3 regions of the Agrobacterium larrymoorei genome follow, and region 2 is predicted to be linked to each of the others. Evidence: predicted binding sites of a transcription regulator. Region 2 holds the regulator's gene; each other region holds the start of a gene.
What was found. Region 2 encodes PhoB, which activates phosphate uptake and scavenging genes when phosphate is short. Its sites were predicted from a motif close to TGTCATNNANCTGTCAT; they were not measured.
Positions count from the first base shown of each region.

Region 1 (4,587 bases), 260 kb from region 2:
TGCCAGACAAAGATGATTTCAGGTTGAAACAACTTAAATCATCAGAGATTCGGGGCAGCCGGATTTTAGTCAAGCATCAATCTGGATTTCAAGAGCTGCGATTAAGCAGACTTCTTGTCGTCCTTGATTTCCTCATAGTCGGCATCGACGACACCGTCGTCCTTGCCGCCTTCTGCGCCTTCGCCACCTTCAGCCTGCTGGGCCTCATAGATGGCCTGACCGAGCTTCATGGACACTTCCATGAGGGTCTGGGTCTTGGCCTGAATGTCATCGGCATCCGGCTCGGCTGCTTCAACAGACGTCTTGAGGGCAGCAATGGCGTCTTCAATCGCCTTGCGGTCGGTTTCGGAAACCTTGTCGCCATATTCCTTCACCGACTTCTCGGTGGAGTGGATCAGGCTTTCGGCCTGATTCTTGGCTTCAACGCCAGCACGACGCTTCTTGTCGGCTTCGGCGTTTGCTTCGGCGTCCTTGACCATCTTTTCGATGTCGGCGTCGGACAGACCACCAGATGCCTGAATGCGGATCTGCTGTTCCTTGCCGGTGCCCTTGTCCTTGGCGGAAACCTGCACGATACCGTTGGCGTCGATATCGAAGGTGACTTCGATCTGCGGAACGCCGCGTGGTGCCGGTGGCAGGCCGACGAGGTCGAACTGACCGAGCGACTTGTTGTCGGCAGCCATTTCGCGCTCACCCTGCGAAACGCGGATGGTCACGGCAGACTGGTTGTCTTCAGCGGTCGAGAAGGTCTGGCTCTTCTTGGTCGGGATCGTCGTGTTACGGTCGATCAGACGGGTGAAGACGCCGCCCAGCGTTTCGATGCCGAGGGACAGAGGCGTCACGTCGAGAAGCAGAACATCCTTAACGTCGCCCTGCAGAACGCCTGCCTGAATGGCAGCGCCCATGGCAACGACTTCGTCAGGGTTCACGCCCTTATGCGGCTCCTTGCCGAACAGCTGCTTGACGACTTCCTGCACCTTCGGCATGCGGCTCATGCCACCGACGAGAACGACTTCATCGATCTCGGAAGCGGAAACACCGGCATCCTTAAGGGCTGCCTTGCAGGGAGCGACCGTGCGCTGCACGAGGTCATCGACCAGGCTTTCGAACTTGGCGCGGGTCAGCTTCAGCGTCAGGTGCTTCGGACCGGTCGCATCTGCGGTGATGAACGGCAGGTTGATTTCGGTCTGCTGCGAAGAAGACAGTTCGATCTTTGCCTTTTCGGCAGCTTCCTTCAGGCGCTGCAGAGCAAGCTTGTCGCCCTTCAGGTCGATGCCCTGATCCTTCTTGAACTCGCCAGCAAGGTACTCGACCAGACGCATGTCGAAGTCTTCACCGCCGAGGAAGGTATCGCCGTTGGTGGACTTTACTTCGAAAACGCCGTCGCCGATTTCCAGAACGGAAATATCGAAGGTACCGCCGCCAAGGTCGTAAACGGCGATGGTCTTGCCGTCCTTCTTGTCGAGACCGTAAGCAAGAGCTGCAGCCGTCGGCTCGTTGATGATGCGCAGAACTTCGAGACCAGCGATGCGGCCTGCATCCTTGGTGGCCTGACGCTGGGCGTCGTTGAAGTATGCGGGAACGGTGATGACGGCCTTCTCGACCTTTTCGCCGAGGTAGGATTCAGCGGTTTCCTTCATCTTCTGAAGGATCATCGCGGAAATCTGCGACGGGGAGTAACCCTTGCCCTGAGCCTGAACCCACGCATCGCCGTTATCGCCCTTGACGATTTCGAACGGAACGAGGCCCTTGTCCTTTTCAACGGTCGGGTCTTCATAGCGGCGGCCGATCAGGCGCTTGACTGCGAAGAGCGTGTTGGTCGGGTTGGTGACGGCCTGGCGCTTTGCCGGCTGACCGACCAGACGCTCACCATCGTCGCTGAATGCGACCATGGAAGGGGTCGTGCGCGCGCCTTCCGCATTTTCAATAACTTTAGTGTCCTTGCCGTCCATCACTGCGACGCAGGAGTTGGTCGTGCCAAGGTCGATACCGATTACTTTTGCCATTTTTCTTCTCTCCTTGAAGCGAGACGTCGGAACCCCGGGAGGCATTCCATTGACGTATCCTTGACTTGGATGGTCTTGCCGAATTGTCAGCATTTCTGCTGTTCTGCGGCGTATATAAGGAGCGATTTTTGCCGCTGCAAGGCGGATGACGGGTGAGAGAGCAGCAAAAAGAAAGAAATGAAGCAGCGAAGAAGAGGATTATGCGGCAGCGCAACGCCTTTGCTGCAAGGGCGCGAGGTGAACCGGGTTGTATGAGCCATGATGATTCGCCTGAACCGTCATGTATCTGTCATGCAGCCTGCCTATAGCGAAGGCGTTTTCAAGAAAATGCCACTCCTTAGAGGTTCTCATGCGCAAACTTATCGCAGCACTCGTCACGACGACATTTCTCGCCGGTGCCGCACAGGCCGCAACCGTCTATCCGCTGGATCGCGCCACTATTCTCAGCGGATCCCCATTCGATTTCAAAATTGAATTTAAGAACGTCATCAAGGCTGAAGACGTGAAGATCACCGTCAACGGCCAGGATTACAAGACCGTCTTCGGCTCCGACGTACAGTTCGTAGCGGAAGAAAAGGGTAAGGAAGACAAGGTCCTCGGCTCTGCCGTCATTCTCCGCGGCCTGAAGATCGCCAAGGCTGGCGAGTATAAGGTCGAAGTGTCTGCCGGATCGGAAAAGAAGGACGTGACATGGACGGTTTACGCCACTGCGGAAACTCCAAAGGCGAAAAACATCATCTTCCTTCTTGGTGACGGACTTTCTGTCGCTCATCGCACCGCCGCCCGCATCATGTCGAAAGGCATGACCGAGGGTAAGGCGAACGGCCGCCTCAACATGGACGAGATGGACCGCATGGCGTTCATCGGCACGTCTTCCACCGAAGCAATCGCCACCGACAGCGCCAACACCATGTCCGCCTACATGACGGGCCACAAGGCACCGGTAAACGCACTCGGCGTTTACGGCGATCGCACGCCTTCCAGCTTCGATGACCCGAAGGTAGAGACGATTGGTGAAGCCCTGCGCCGCCAGACGAAGAAGTCCATCGGCATCGTCACGACATCCGAATTGCAGGACGCAACCCCTGCGGCCATCGTTTCCCACACACGCAAGCGCGGCGACAAGGCTGAAATCACCACCATGATGTTCGACGTGAAGCCGGACGTGGTGCTGGGCGGCGGTTCCGCCTACTTCCTCGGCAAGGACGTTCCCGGCTCCAAGCGCAAGGACGATAAGGAATATATCAAGCTGTTCCAGGATGCCGGTTACACGCTGGCGACCGACAAGAGCGAGCTTGAGAAGGCTGAAGGTTCCAACACCGGAAAGCTGCTCGGTCTGTTCCACACCGGCAACATGGACACGCTTCTCGACCGCAAGTTCCTCAAGAAAGGCACCGTCGACAGGTTCCCGAATCAGCCTGGTCTGGTCGACATGACCCAAGCCGCGCTAGGCGAGCTTTCCAAGAACCCGGAAGGCTTCTTCCTGATGGTCGAAGCGGCGAACATCGACAAGATGTCTCACCCGCTGGATTGGGACCGCGCCGTTGTCGAAACCATCGAATTCGACAAGGCTATCGGCGTTGCCCGCGAGTTTGCGGCAAAGAACCCCGACACGCTGATCGTCGTCACGGGTGACCATGCGCACGGCGTTTCCATCATCGGCACGGTTGACGATGAAAAGCCAGGCGATGAAATGCGTGCCAAGGTCGGCACCTATGCCGAGGCTGGCTTCCCGAACTACGAGGACAAGGATGGCGACGGTTATCCTGACCGTATCGACGTTTCGCGCCGCCTCTTCCTGAATGCCAATAATGGTCCTGACCATTATGAAACCTTCCGCCCGAAGATGGACGGTCCTTTCGTTCCGGCTATCCAGAACGAGAAGAAGGAATATGTCGCCAACGAAGCCTACAAGAATGTCCCCGGCGCAGTATTCGTACAGGGTAACATTCCGAAGGACGGCGATAGCGGCGTTCACGCCGTGGACGATATCGTTCTGCAGTCCACCGGTCCCGGCTCGGAAGGGTTCAAGGGTTACATGGAACAGAGCGACGTCTACCGCGTACTGGCCGACACATTTGCCCTTGGTGCCAAGCAGACGCAGTAACAGCATCTGACACATTCGATGATCCGGCTCGCTCAGCGGGCCGGATCGTTACCGTTTAAAGCACCTTACACGCCTTACTTTTTGTATCATCCAATGTTTGTGTCCAGATTACTTTATCCATTTTCACGACATGCCACCCAGCCGAACAGGAGATCGTCATGACGAAACCTTTTTCTCTGTTGACGCGCAGGCAATCGCTACAAGCCCTAGGGCTGGGAGCGCTGATGCTGAGCAGCGGGCGGGCCATGGCCTCGGCTTCGTCGCTGACCTTCGATGAGATGTATGGCAAGATCGGTGTTCTGGGCCTTGAATTTTCCGACAAGCTCAAGCAGCTGACCGGCAAGGAAATCAGCATGAAAGGCTTCATGGCGCCGCCATTGAAAGCGGAAGCCTCCTTCTTCGTGCTGACCGAAATTCCGATGGCGCTTTGCCCTTTCTGCTCCTCGGATGCGGACTGGCCGGACAATATCGTCG
Region 1 is NZ_CP039691.1:123,928-128,514, forward strand. It holds gene dnaK (molecular chaperone DnaK) at 102-2,006, opposite strand; gene CFBP5473_RS00605 (alkaline phosphatase) at 2,356-4,113, shown strand; gene CFBP5473_RS00610 (hypothetical protein) at 4,272-4,587, shown strand, end outside.
Region 1: the regulator PhoB is predicted to act here: its motif matches at 2,283-2,299, upstream of CFBP5473_RS00605 (alkaline phosphatase).

Region 2 (4,587 bases):
CATGATGCTGATCGTTCTGGTGCTCTCGCTGCCCATCGGCGTCGCAGCCTCCATCTATCTGGAAGAATTCGCGCCGAAGAACCGCCTGACGGACCTCATCGAAGTCAACATCAACAACCTGGCCGCCGTACCTTCCATCGTTTACGGTCTGCTCGGCCTGTCGGTCTTCATCAACTTCATGGGCTTCCCGCGCTCGGCCTCGCTGGTCGGCGGCCTGGTGCTGACCCTGATGACGTTGCCGACCATCATCATCGCCACCCGCGCTGCCCTGAAGGCCGTGCCGCCATCCATCCGTGCTGCGGCTCTCGGTCTCGGTGCATCCAAGATGCAGACCATCTTCCATCACGTGCTGCCGCTCGCCATGCCCGGTATCTTGACCGGCACCATCATTGGCCTCGCGCACGCCCTCGGCGAAACCGCACCGCTGCTCCTCATCGGCATGGTCGCATTCGTCGCAAACTATCCGACGACGCCCATGGACCCGTCCACGGCGCTGCCGGTGCAGATTTACATGTGGGCGAACGAAGCGGAACGCGCCTTTGTCGAAAGGACATCTGGCGCTATCATCATCCTGCTTCTGTTCCTCCTCGTCATGAATGTTGGAGCAATCCTGTTGCGCCGCCGCTTCGAGCGTCGTTGGTAGAGGGAGAACCGAACTATGAACATGTTGTCGGAAGCAGCAGTTGAAAAGGCGCTGGACAAGAAAATGAATGAAGTTTCGTACAAGATGATCGGCAAGGACGTTTCCGTCTATTACGGCGAAAAGCGTGCCCTTTACGATGTGAACCTCAATGTTCGCGAAAACACGGTAACGGCTCTCATCGGCCCTTCTGGTTGCGGCAAGTCCACCTTCCTGCGGACGCTCAACCGCATGAACGACACCATCGATGGCTGCCGCGTCACCGGCAAGATCACGCTGGATCAGGACGATATCTACGATCCGTCCATCGACGTCGTGGAACTTCGCGCCCGCGTCGGCATGGTGTTCCAGAAGCCGAACCCGTTCCCGAAGTCCATCTACGAAAACATCGCCTACGGCCCGCGGATCCACGGTCTCGCCCGCAACAAGGCGGATATGGACCAGATCGTGGAGCAGAGCCTGCAGAAGGCTGGTCTCTGGAACGAAGCCAAGGATCGCCTGCACGAATCCGGCACGGGTCTCTCCGGCGGTCAGCAGCAGCGTCTGTGCATCGCACGCGCCGTTGCCGTTTCGCCGGAAGTCATCCTCATGGACGAGCCCTGCTCGGCACTCGACCCGATTGCGACGGCCAAGGTGGAAGAGCTCATTCACGAGCTTCGCGCCAACTATACCATCGTCATCGTCACGCACTCCATGCAGCAGGCCGCCCGCGTTTCGCAGCGCACGGCCATGTTCCACCTCGGCCACCTGGTGGAAGAGAACGATACGGACAAGATGTTCACCAACCCGGATGACCAGCGCACCCAGGATTACATCATGGGTCGCTTCGGCTGATCAGCCACGAGTGACGTCATCACACCGCGCCAGCCGCTCGAGCCCAGAAGGTGGGCTTGCGGCAAGGCGTTTCGAAACCGGAGAATTCGAACATGACAAATTCCCATATCATGTCAGCCTATGATGAAGAGCTGAAGTTCCTCACCCGCCGTATCGCTGAAATGGGCGGTCTGGCCGAACAGATGTGCGCCGATGCCGTGCGTGCGCTGGTCAATTCCGATGCGGCTCTTGCCCAGAAAGTCATCTCCGACGACACGATCCTCGATCATGCCGAGCGTGAAATCGGCGATAAGGCCATCGTCACCATCGCAAAGCGCCAGCCCATGGCTGCCGACCTTCGCGAAATCATCGGTTCGCTGCGTATCGCAGCCGATCTGGAGCGCGTCGGCGATCTCGGCAAGAACACTGCCAAGCGCGTGATCGCGGTTGCCGGAACCGGCGTTCCGCGCAAGCTCGCCCGTGGCCTAGAGCATCTCTCCGAACTCGCGCTCGTGCAGCTGAAAGAAGTGCTGGATGTCTACTCCACCCGTTCTGCGGAAAAGGCTCAGGCCATCCGCGAGCGCGATGAGGAAATCGACGCCATGTACACCTCGCTCTTCCGCGAGCTCCTGACCTACATGATGGAAGATCCGCGCAACATCACCACCTGCACGCATCTTCTGTTCTGCGCCAAGAACATCGAGCGCGTCGGCGATCACGCCACCAACATCGCCGAAACGATCTACTACATGACGACCGGCAGCCAGCCGGAAGGCGAGCGCCCGAAGGACGATAGCTCCAACACGCTCGGCGCTGTCACGGAATAAGTTTTGCAGCATCGGCTTGGAAAGATCGGGAAGGTCTTCGAAAGGCTCGATGCTTGGATCAACACGCTGGAGCGTCATCATGGGTCCGGGGGGACTGACGCTCCAGAGAAGACTGGCGGAGTTTGAAGCCAATGGTGCCTAAAATTGCAGTTGTCGAAGATGAAGAGGCCCTTAGCGTTCTTCTTCGCTACAATCTGGAATCCGAAGGTTATGACGTCGATACGATCCCGCGCGGCGATGAGGCGGAAATTCGCCTTCAGGAACGCACGCCGGATTTGCTGATCCTCGACTGGATGCTGCCCGGCGTCTCCGGCATCGAGCTTTGCCGCCGTCTGCGCATGCGCCCCGAAACCGAGCGCCTGCCGATCATCATGCTGACCGCCCGCGGCGAAGAAAGCGAACGCGTTCGCGGACTGGCCACCGGCGCGGATGATTATGTGGTCAAGCCCTTCTCCACACCGGAACTCATGGCTCGCGTCAAAGCCATGCTGCGCCGCGCCAAGCCGGAAGTGCTGTCTTCAGTGCTCAAATGCGGCGATATCGAACTGGACCGCGAAACCCACCGCGTCCACCGCAAAAGCCGCGAAGTCCGCCTCGGCCCAACCGAATTCCGCCTCTTGGAATTCCTCATGACCTCGCCGGGCCGCGTTTTCTCCCGCTCGCAACTGCTGGACGGCGTCTGGGGCCACGATATCTACGTCGACGAACGCACCGTAGACGTCCACGTCGGCCGCCTCCGCAAAGCCCTCAACTTCTCCAGCATGCAGGACGTCATCCGCACGGTGCGCGGCGCTGGATATTCGATGGAAGCGTGATTGCGGTCTTTGGCACTCATTCCAACCGCCATCGCCATCCTCGGACGTGACCACTTGCCTTTTGCGAGTTCGCGGTCGAAGCACAACCCCTCACCTGAAAAATCTATGACTTAGCTAAAGCTAAGATCATGATTTTTCTTCCTCTCCCACCCCTTCGACAAGCTCAGGGGGAGAGGTAACCCGCGGCGCCGCTTTTACTGGATCGTAAACGCGAAGATGGGGTAGAAACGGTGCGGTCTTTTCCTCTCCCCCTGTGGGAGAGGATAGAAAACCTCGACTTCGCAAAGCGAAGTCCTAGGTTTTCTTGGTGAGGGGTAACCTCTGCCCACCAACGCACACCCCACCCGCGTCATCCTCGGGTCAAGCCCACCGCTGTCCGGTTTAAATGTGCGGATGTGCGGATGTGCGGATGCGCGGCAAGGCTTTGAATGCATTGCAGTTCCATCCTTGAAATCCGGTTGGGACACGCTTTGACCGCGTTTGCTGCGGGGTGGCGAAAGTGCAGCCCCACTTCCGTCATCCCGGACTTGATCCGGGATCCAGCCAGACCAAGTCTTTGGTCTGAAAGACTTTTTCGACGCGCAGACGCGCGTCTGCTGGACCCCGCATCAAGTGCGGGGTGACGGGTGGGGCAGCTGTTCTCGTTCCAAACTAGCCGCCCAGTTTAAACCGGACAGCAGCTGGCCAAGCCCGAGGATGACGGCAGTGGGTGCCTTAGCCTTGTTGCCGAATTACGGCCGCATCAGCACGCCCAATAGTGACCCGCCCCGTAATGGGACAAATCCCAGCATAAAGAATTTTTCAAAAAAAAAATCCCCCCAACATTTTTCCCCACCCCCAAAACCACCCGTACACTCCCCCTCATCCCGCCGCGGATACACCGCAAGGCGTTGCGGCGAGGCGGGGTCGGTGCTGGGGGTGAGGAGGTTACGCGGCCTCTCCATTCCCAGGGTCGAGCAGCAATCCCCCCGGCGGCAACGGGAGGAGGACATGGCGTCGGTTTCGGACCGGCTGGCGCAGTTCTCCCGATGCCCGACCTGGCCGGATCGACAAGCGGCGGTGCGAACAACGGCTGTCGGGTTTCGATCCATCCGTCAGGATTTCGCCGCCGGGCGTACCGACAGCTCATCGTCTCATGGTCGAACGCGATCATGAAGATAGAAGCGAAAGTCAGGCGGTACACAGGAAGACGCTGCATCTGCCGCGTTCACCCCGAAAAGGTGAACGGACGGATCGTAAGGCAACCATCTGGCCAGCACTCGAAACGTGCTGGCGAGTGGGAGCCTTGCGGAGAACGGATCGGGACTGCGGGCTGTACGAGATGTTCGGCGCCCGCATCCTCGAAGGCAGGTGTGGCTGAACTGGCAGGGCGATGGCGGGCAACCATCATCGCACCCGGATGGGAAGGGTTGGGCCTTGATCAAGTCCGACCGGTTCTCCGGCAAGGTTTTTAACCCTTGCCATCCGGGTTATGCCAGCCGTGGCAAGAGGA
Region 2 is NZ_CP039691.1:2,835,133-2,839,719, reverse strand. It holds gene pstA (phosphate ABC transporter permease PstA) at 1-643, shown strand, start outside; gene pstB (phosphate ABC transporter ATP-binding protein PstB) at 659-1,474, shown strand; gene phoU (phosphate signaling complex protein PhoU) at 1,567-2,280, shown strand; gene phoB (phosphate regulon transcriptional regulator PhoB) at 2,412-3,095, shown strand.

Region 3 (4,587 bases), 860 kb from region 2:
GACATGCGACCCGCAATCAGCCCTGACGAGCCTTGAAGCGTGGGTTCTGCTTGTTGATGATGTATACGCGGCCCTTGCGGCGAACCAGACGGTTGTCGCGGTGACGAGCCTTAAGCGCTTTGAGCGAGTTCTTGATCTTCATTTTTCTGGTCCGCAGTTTGGCGAGGCATTTCGCCACGCGTAATCTAAACAATCAAAAGCGCGCAACGAGGGCGCGCCTTTTTCGGTTGGCAGGCAGATACCTTGTCAGCCCCTGCCTGTCAACACGTCAACCAACATTTTGCCGGGAAAGCCTAAGGTTTCCGGCATGAAAGAGTTGCGTGACGTGGCCCATTTTGCGGCCCGCGCGCGCTTCCGTCTTGCCGTAAAGGTGCACGAGGCAATCGTTTTTCTGCAGCCAGGCGGGCACATCATCCATATCGGCGCCGATGAGATTGGTCATTACGCAATCCGAATGGCGGGCGGTGCTGCCGGGTGCAAGCCCGGCAACGGCACGGATATGCTGCTCGAACTGCGAAATGACGCAGGCCGCTTCCGTCCAGTGGCCGGTATTGTGCACGCGTGGCGCCATTTCATTGGCAACCAGCGAGCCATCGGCCAAGACGAAGAATTCGATGCCGACCACGCCGACATAATTCAATGCGCCTAGCAGCTTTTCAGCCGACTCGATGGCCACGGCTTTCGCCGCATCGGAAAGCTGTGCGGGAATGGTGGAGGTGTGCAGAATGCCGTTCAGATGCACATTTTCCGCAGGATCGTAACAGGTGACAGTGCCATCCTGAAAACGGGCGGCGATGATCGAAATTTCCCGCTCGAAAGGCACGAAGCTTTCCAAAATGAGCGGCACGTTTCCGAGGGCGGCATAAGCGCCGGTCAAATCCTCGCCACCCTTGAAAACACGCTGGCCCTTGCCGTCATAGCCCATGCGGCGGGTCTTCAGCACGCCCTTGCCGCCGAAATCGGCGAGTGCCGCTTCGAGCCCGGCCTGATCGTCCACGGCGCGGAAATCGGCGGTGGGAATGCCGCAATCATTGAGGAAGCGCTTTTCGGTCAACCGGTCCTGAGAGGCGCTGAGCGCCTGTGCGGGCGGGTAAACCGGCACGGAGGCGGCCAGCGTCTCGGCGGCAACGACGGGCACGTTTTCGAATTCGTAGGTGACCACATCGCAAAGGCTTGCAAGTTCGGCCAGAGCCTTCTCGTCATCGTAAGCGGCGACGATCTGGCGATTGCAGACCTGTGCTGCCGGACAGTCTGCCTGCGGCTCCAGGACGACGGTGCGGAAGTTGAGGCGGGCTGCGGCCATGGCCAGCATGCGGCCAAGCTGGCCGCCGCCGATGATACCGATCGTTCCCGTCTTCATTGCGCATTGTCCGATGGATATTCAGCAATGGCTGCGCTCTGGCGGGCGCGATACTCGTCCAGCCGGTCGGCAAGGTCCTCGTCCGACAAAGCCAGAACCGCTGCGGCAAGCAGGGCCGCATTGACGGCACCGGCGCGACCGATGGCGAGTGTGCCGACGGGGATGCCTGCTGGCATCTGCACGATGGAATAGAGGCTGTCCTGACCCGACATGGTTTTGGACTGGACCGGAACGCCGAAAACGGGAAGCGGCGTCAGCGATGCGGTCATGCCCGGCAGGTGGGCTGCACCACCGGCACCGGCGATGATGACCTTGAAGCCTTCGTCACGCGCGCCTGTCGCAAAATTGAACATGCGTTCGGGCGTGCGATGGGCGGAAATGATGCGGGCTTCGTATTCGATATCCAGCGCATCCAGCGTATCGGCGGCGTTCTTCATGGTTTCCCAGTCGGACTGGCTACCCATGATGATGGCGACGGGCGGGGTTTCGGTGCTCAAGCGGCCTCTCCTGTCAGGCAATGATATCCGGGATGATCTGATCTTCGATCTGAGTCATCTTGTCCTTGATAACCAGCTTCTTTTTCTTCATTCGCTGAATGCGCAGGGCATCGCAATTGGTCTGGATCATCGCGTTGATCGCGGTGTCGTAGTCCTCATGCTCCTGCCTCAGCCGTGCCAGTGTAAGCCGAACGTCCGCCTGTTCCTGATCGGGCATCTCTTCATCCCCATTGTGATGCAACCGGACCGCCATCCGGCATGTTTGTTATCGCTCATCCGTGCCTGTACCACCAATTGATGGTAACGGGAAGTTTCCCTTGCGACCATTTTGCCCAACTATTGCCTCGATTTCGCCTTCGACAAACCGGTCTTTCCATGTCACATTGCTGTCGTAAACCTGAAACTCCAGTGATGGAGAACTGGAGGTAGGTTCAACAAGGAAGGACGTGCCGCATGACCATTCAGGCTCATATCGCATCGCTCGAAAAGAAACACGGCGCTCTGGAGGAAGAGCTCGAAAGTATTCTTGCTTCCCCGTCGTCTGACGATCATGAGATTGCGGAGCTAAAACGCAGAAAACTACGCCTGAAGGATGAATTGCAAAGGCTGAAATCAACCACGAGACATTGATTTTCAATAACAACATTCAGGCTGCGCGGCGTCATTAACGCCTGAGAAACAGCCATAACCTTCAGGTTCTGATCGCAGATGCGGTCAGAACCTTTCGCTTTTCTTGGAGGTGTTTTTTAAAAAAAGCCGAGCGCCTCAGAACGGCAAGCCGTCCCACAGAAGCTTGAGCGCGGCAAAAAACGCCATCGTGTACATCAGCGGATAAAAAACGGCTGGCTTCATGTATTTCACCACCTTTGCGCCCGCGAATGTGGCGAGCATCGCCACCGGCAGAAGGGTGGCGGATGTGGTGAGGTTGGTGGAATCCAGCGCGCCCAGCGCAAAATAAGGGATAAGCTTGATCGCGTTCATGATGGCGAAGAAGCGCACGCTCATGCCGGTATAGGTCTTGGGATCGAGCTTCAGCGGCAGCACGTAAATCTGGAACGGCGGGCCGCCTGCATGGGCAACGAAGCTGGCATAGCCGGAAAGGCTGGACCAGAGCGTGGCCGCCGCCGGTCGCTGCGGCTTTGGCGCGATTTCCTGCCCACGACGGGCGCGGAAGGTCTCATAGAAATATCGCAGCACGAAGAGGATTGTGACAGTCGCCACGACGAGGCGCATCGCATTCGGCGAGATCAGCGTCGATGTGGCCCAGCCCAGCGCGATACCGGCAAGTGCGCCGGGCAGCATGAGCAGCAGCGTCTCGCGATGATTATAGCTGCGCCATGCCCATAGAGCCACCAAATCCATGACGATCAGGATCGGCAGGAAGATCGCGGCGGCCTGAACCGGTGGCACCGCAAGTGCCAGCAGCGGCACGCCCATCAGGGCCAAAGCGCCGCCCAGACCGCCTTTCGACAGGCCGACGAGGATGACTGCGGGGATGGCGACGAGGAAAAAATGGAAATCGAGCTGCATGTATCGACTGTTGATCCTTTTGCCAGTCCGGTTTATCGGAAATGGAATATGAAAACGAGTGCAGATTGGCGATGAAGCGTTCTTTCTGCCGGAAATGGAAAAATCATGAGCTCTGCTGAAGATCGCTGCCGCCTCGTTCTGATCGTTCCCGAAAACGACGATGCAGACGCTCAGGCCAAGGCGCTGGAAGATGCACTGCGTGGCGGCGACGTCTCATCCGTCATCATTCCGCAATATGGCCTGGACGATGGTGCGTTCCAGAAGCGCGCAGAAAGGCTGGTCGCAATCGTGCAGGAAGCGGGTGCCGCGGCACTCGTTGCCGGAGACACGCGCGTCGCGGGCCGCGCCAAGGCGGATGGCCTGCATATTGCGGGCGGCGTGGAGCCTTTGGAAGAAGCCGTGGAGAAATTCACGCCCAAGCTCATCGTCGGCGGCGGCAATGCGGATGATCGCCACAAGGCGCTGGAGCTTGGCGAAATCGGTCCCGACTATATTTTCTTCGGCAAGCTGGAAGGCGATATCAAGCCGGAACCGCACCCGAAGAATGTGGCACTCGGCGAATGGTGGGCCTCGATGATCGAAATTCCCGCCATCGTCATGGGCGGTTCGGATGTAGCATCCGTCGTGGCTGTTGCGGAAAGCGGCGTCGAATTCGTGGCACTGCGTCAGGCCGTCTTCGGCCATGCGGGCGGGCCCGCGCAGGCCGTGGCGGAAGCGAATGCATTGCTTGACGAAAAAGCGCCACGGTTTGACGGTTGATACAGGCGATGATCGCTCGCTTGCTTCGTTTTTCACTCTCCACTTCAGCGCTCGTGATGGCATTTGCCATCACGCCGCTTCATGCGTTGGCGCAGGGGCAGCCACCTGCACCGCAGCAGGCGCAGCCTGAACTCCTGCCGGGCCTGCAACCGCAGGCGCCCGACAATGAGGCGGCACAAGAGGAAGATACGGACTTCGGACCGGCGGTGAAGGAAGGACCGGAGGTTCTTTCCCGGCCTGCGGATGACGGGGCGGAACCCATTCGCAAGGGCCGTGTGGCAGGTGGTGAACAGAAGGATTTGCAGCCTTCCGAGGGCGTGACCGTTTACCAGCGAATGGGTGCCGAGCTTCCGCCGCTGCCGAAGGAGAAGGACTTCAAGGGCAAGGCGGACGAGGCTTACGGCCATTACCAGCGCGGCGAATATGTGCAGGCATTGGACA
Region 3 is NZ_CP039691.1:722,536-727,122, reverse strand. It holds gene ykgO (type B 50S ribosomal protein L36) at 17-142, opposite strand; gene CFBP5473_RS03325 (5-(carboxyamino)imidazole ribonucleotide synthase) at 269-1,360, opposite strand; gene purE (5-(carboxyamino)imidazole ribonucleotide mutase) at 1,357-1,857, opposite strand; gene CFBP5473_RS03315 (YdcH family protein) at 1,871-2,074, opposite strand; gene CFBP5473_RS03310 (YdcH family protein) at 2,311-2,487, shown strand; gene CFBP5473_RS03305 (sulfite exporter TauE/SafE family protein) at 2,623-3,387, opposite strand; gene CFBP5473_RS03300 (thiamine phosphate synthase) at 3,493-4,146, shown strand; gene CFBP5473_RS03295 (tetratricopeptide repeat protein) at 4,155-4,587, shown strand, end outside.
Region 3: the regulator PhoB is predicted to act here: its motif matches at 2,234-2,250, upstream of CFBP5473_RS03310 (YdcH family protein).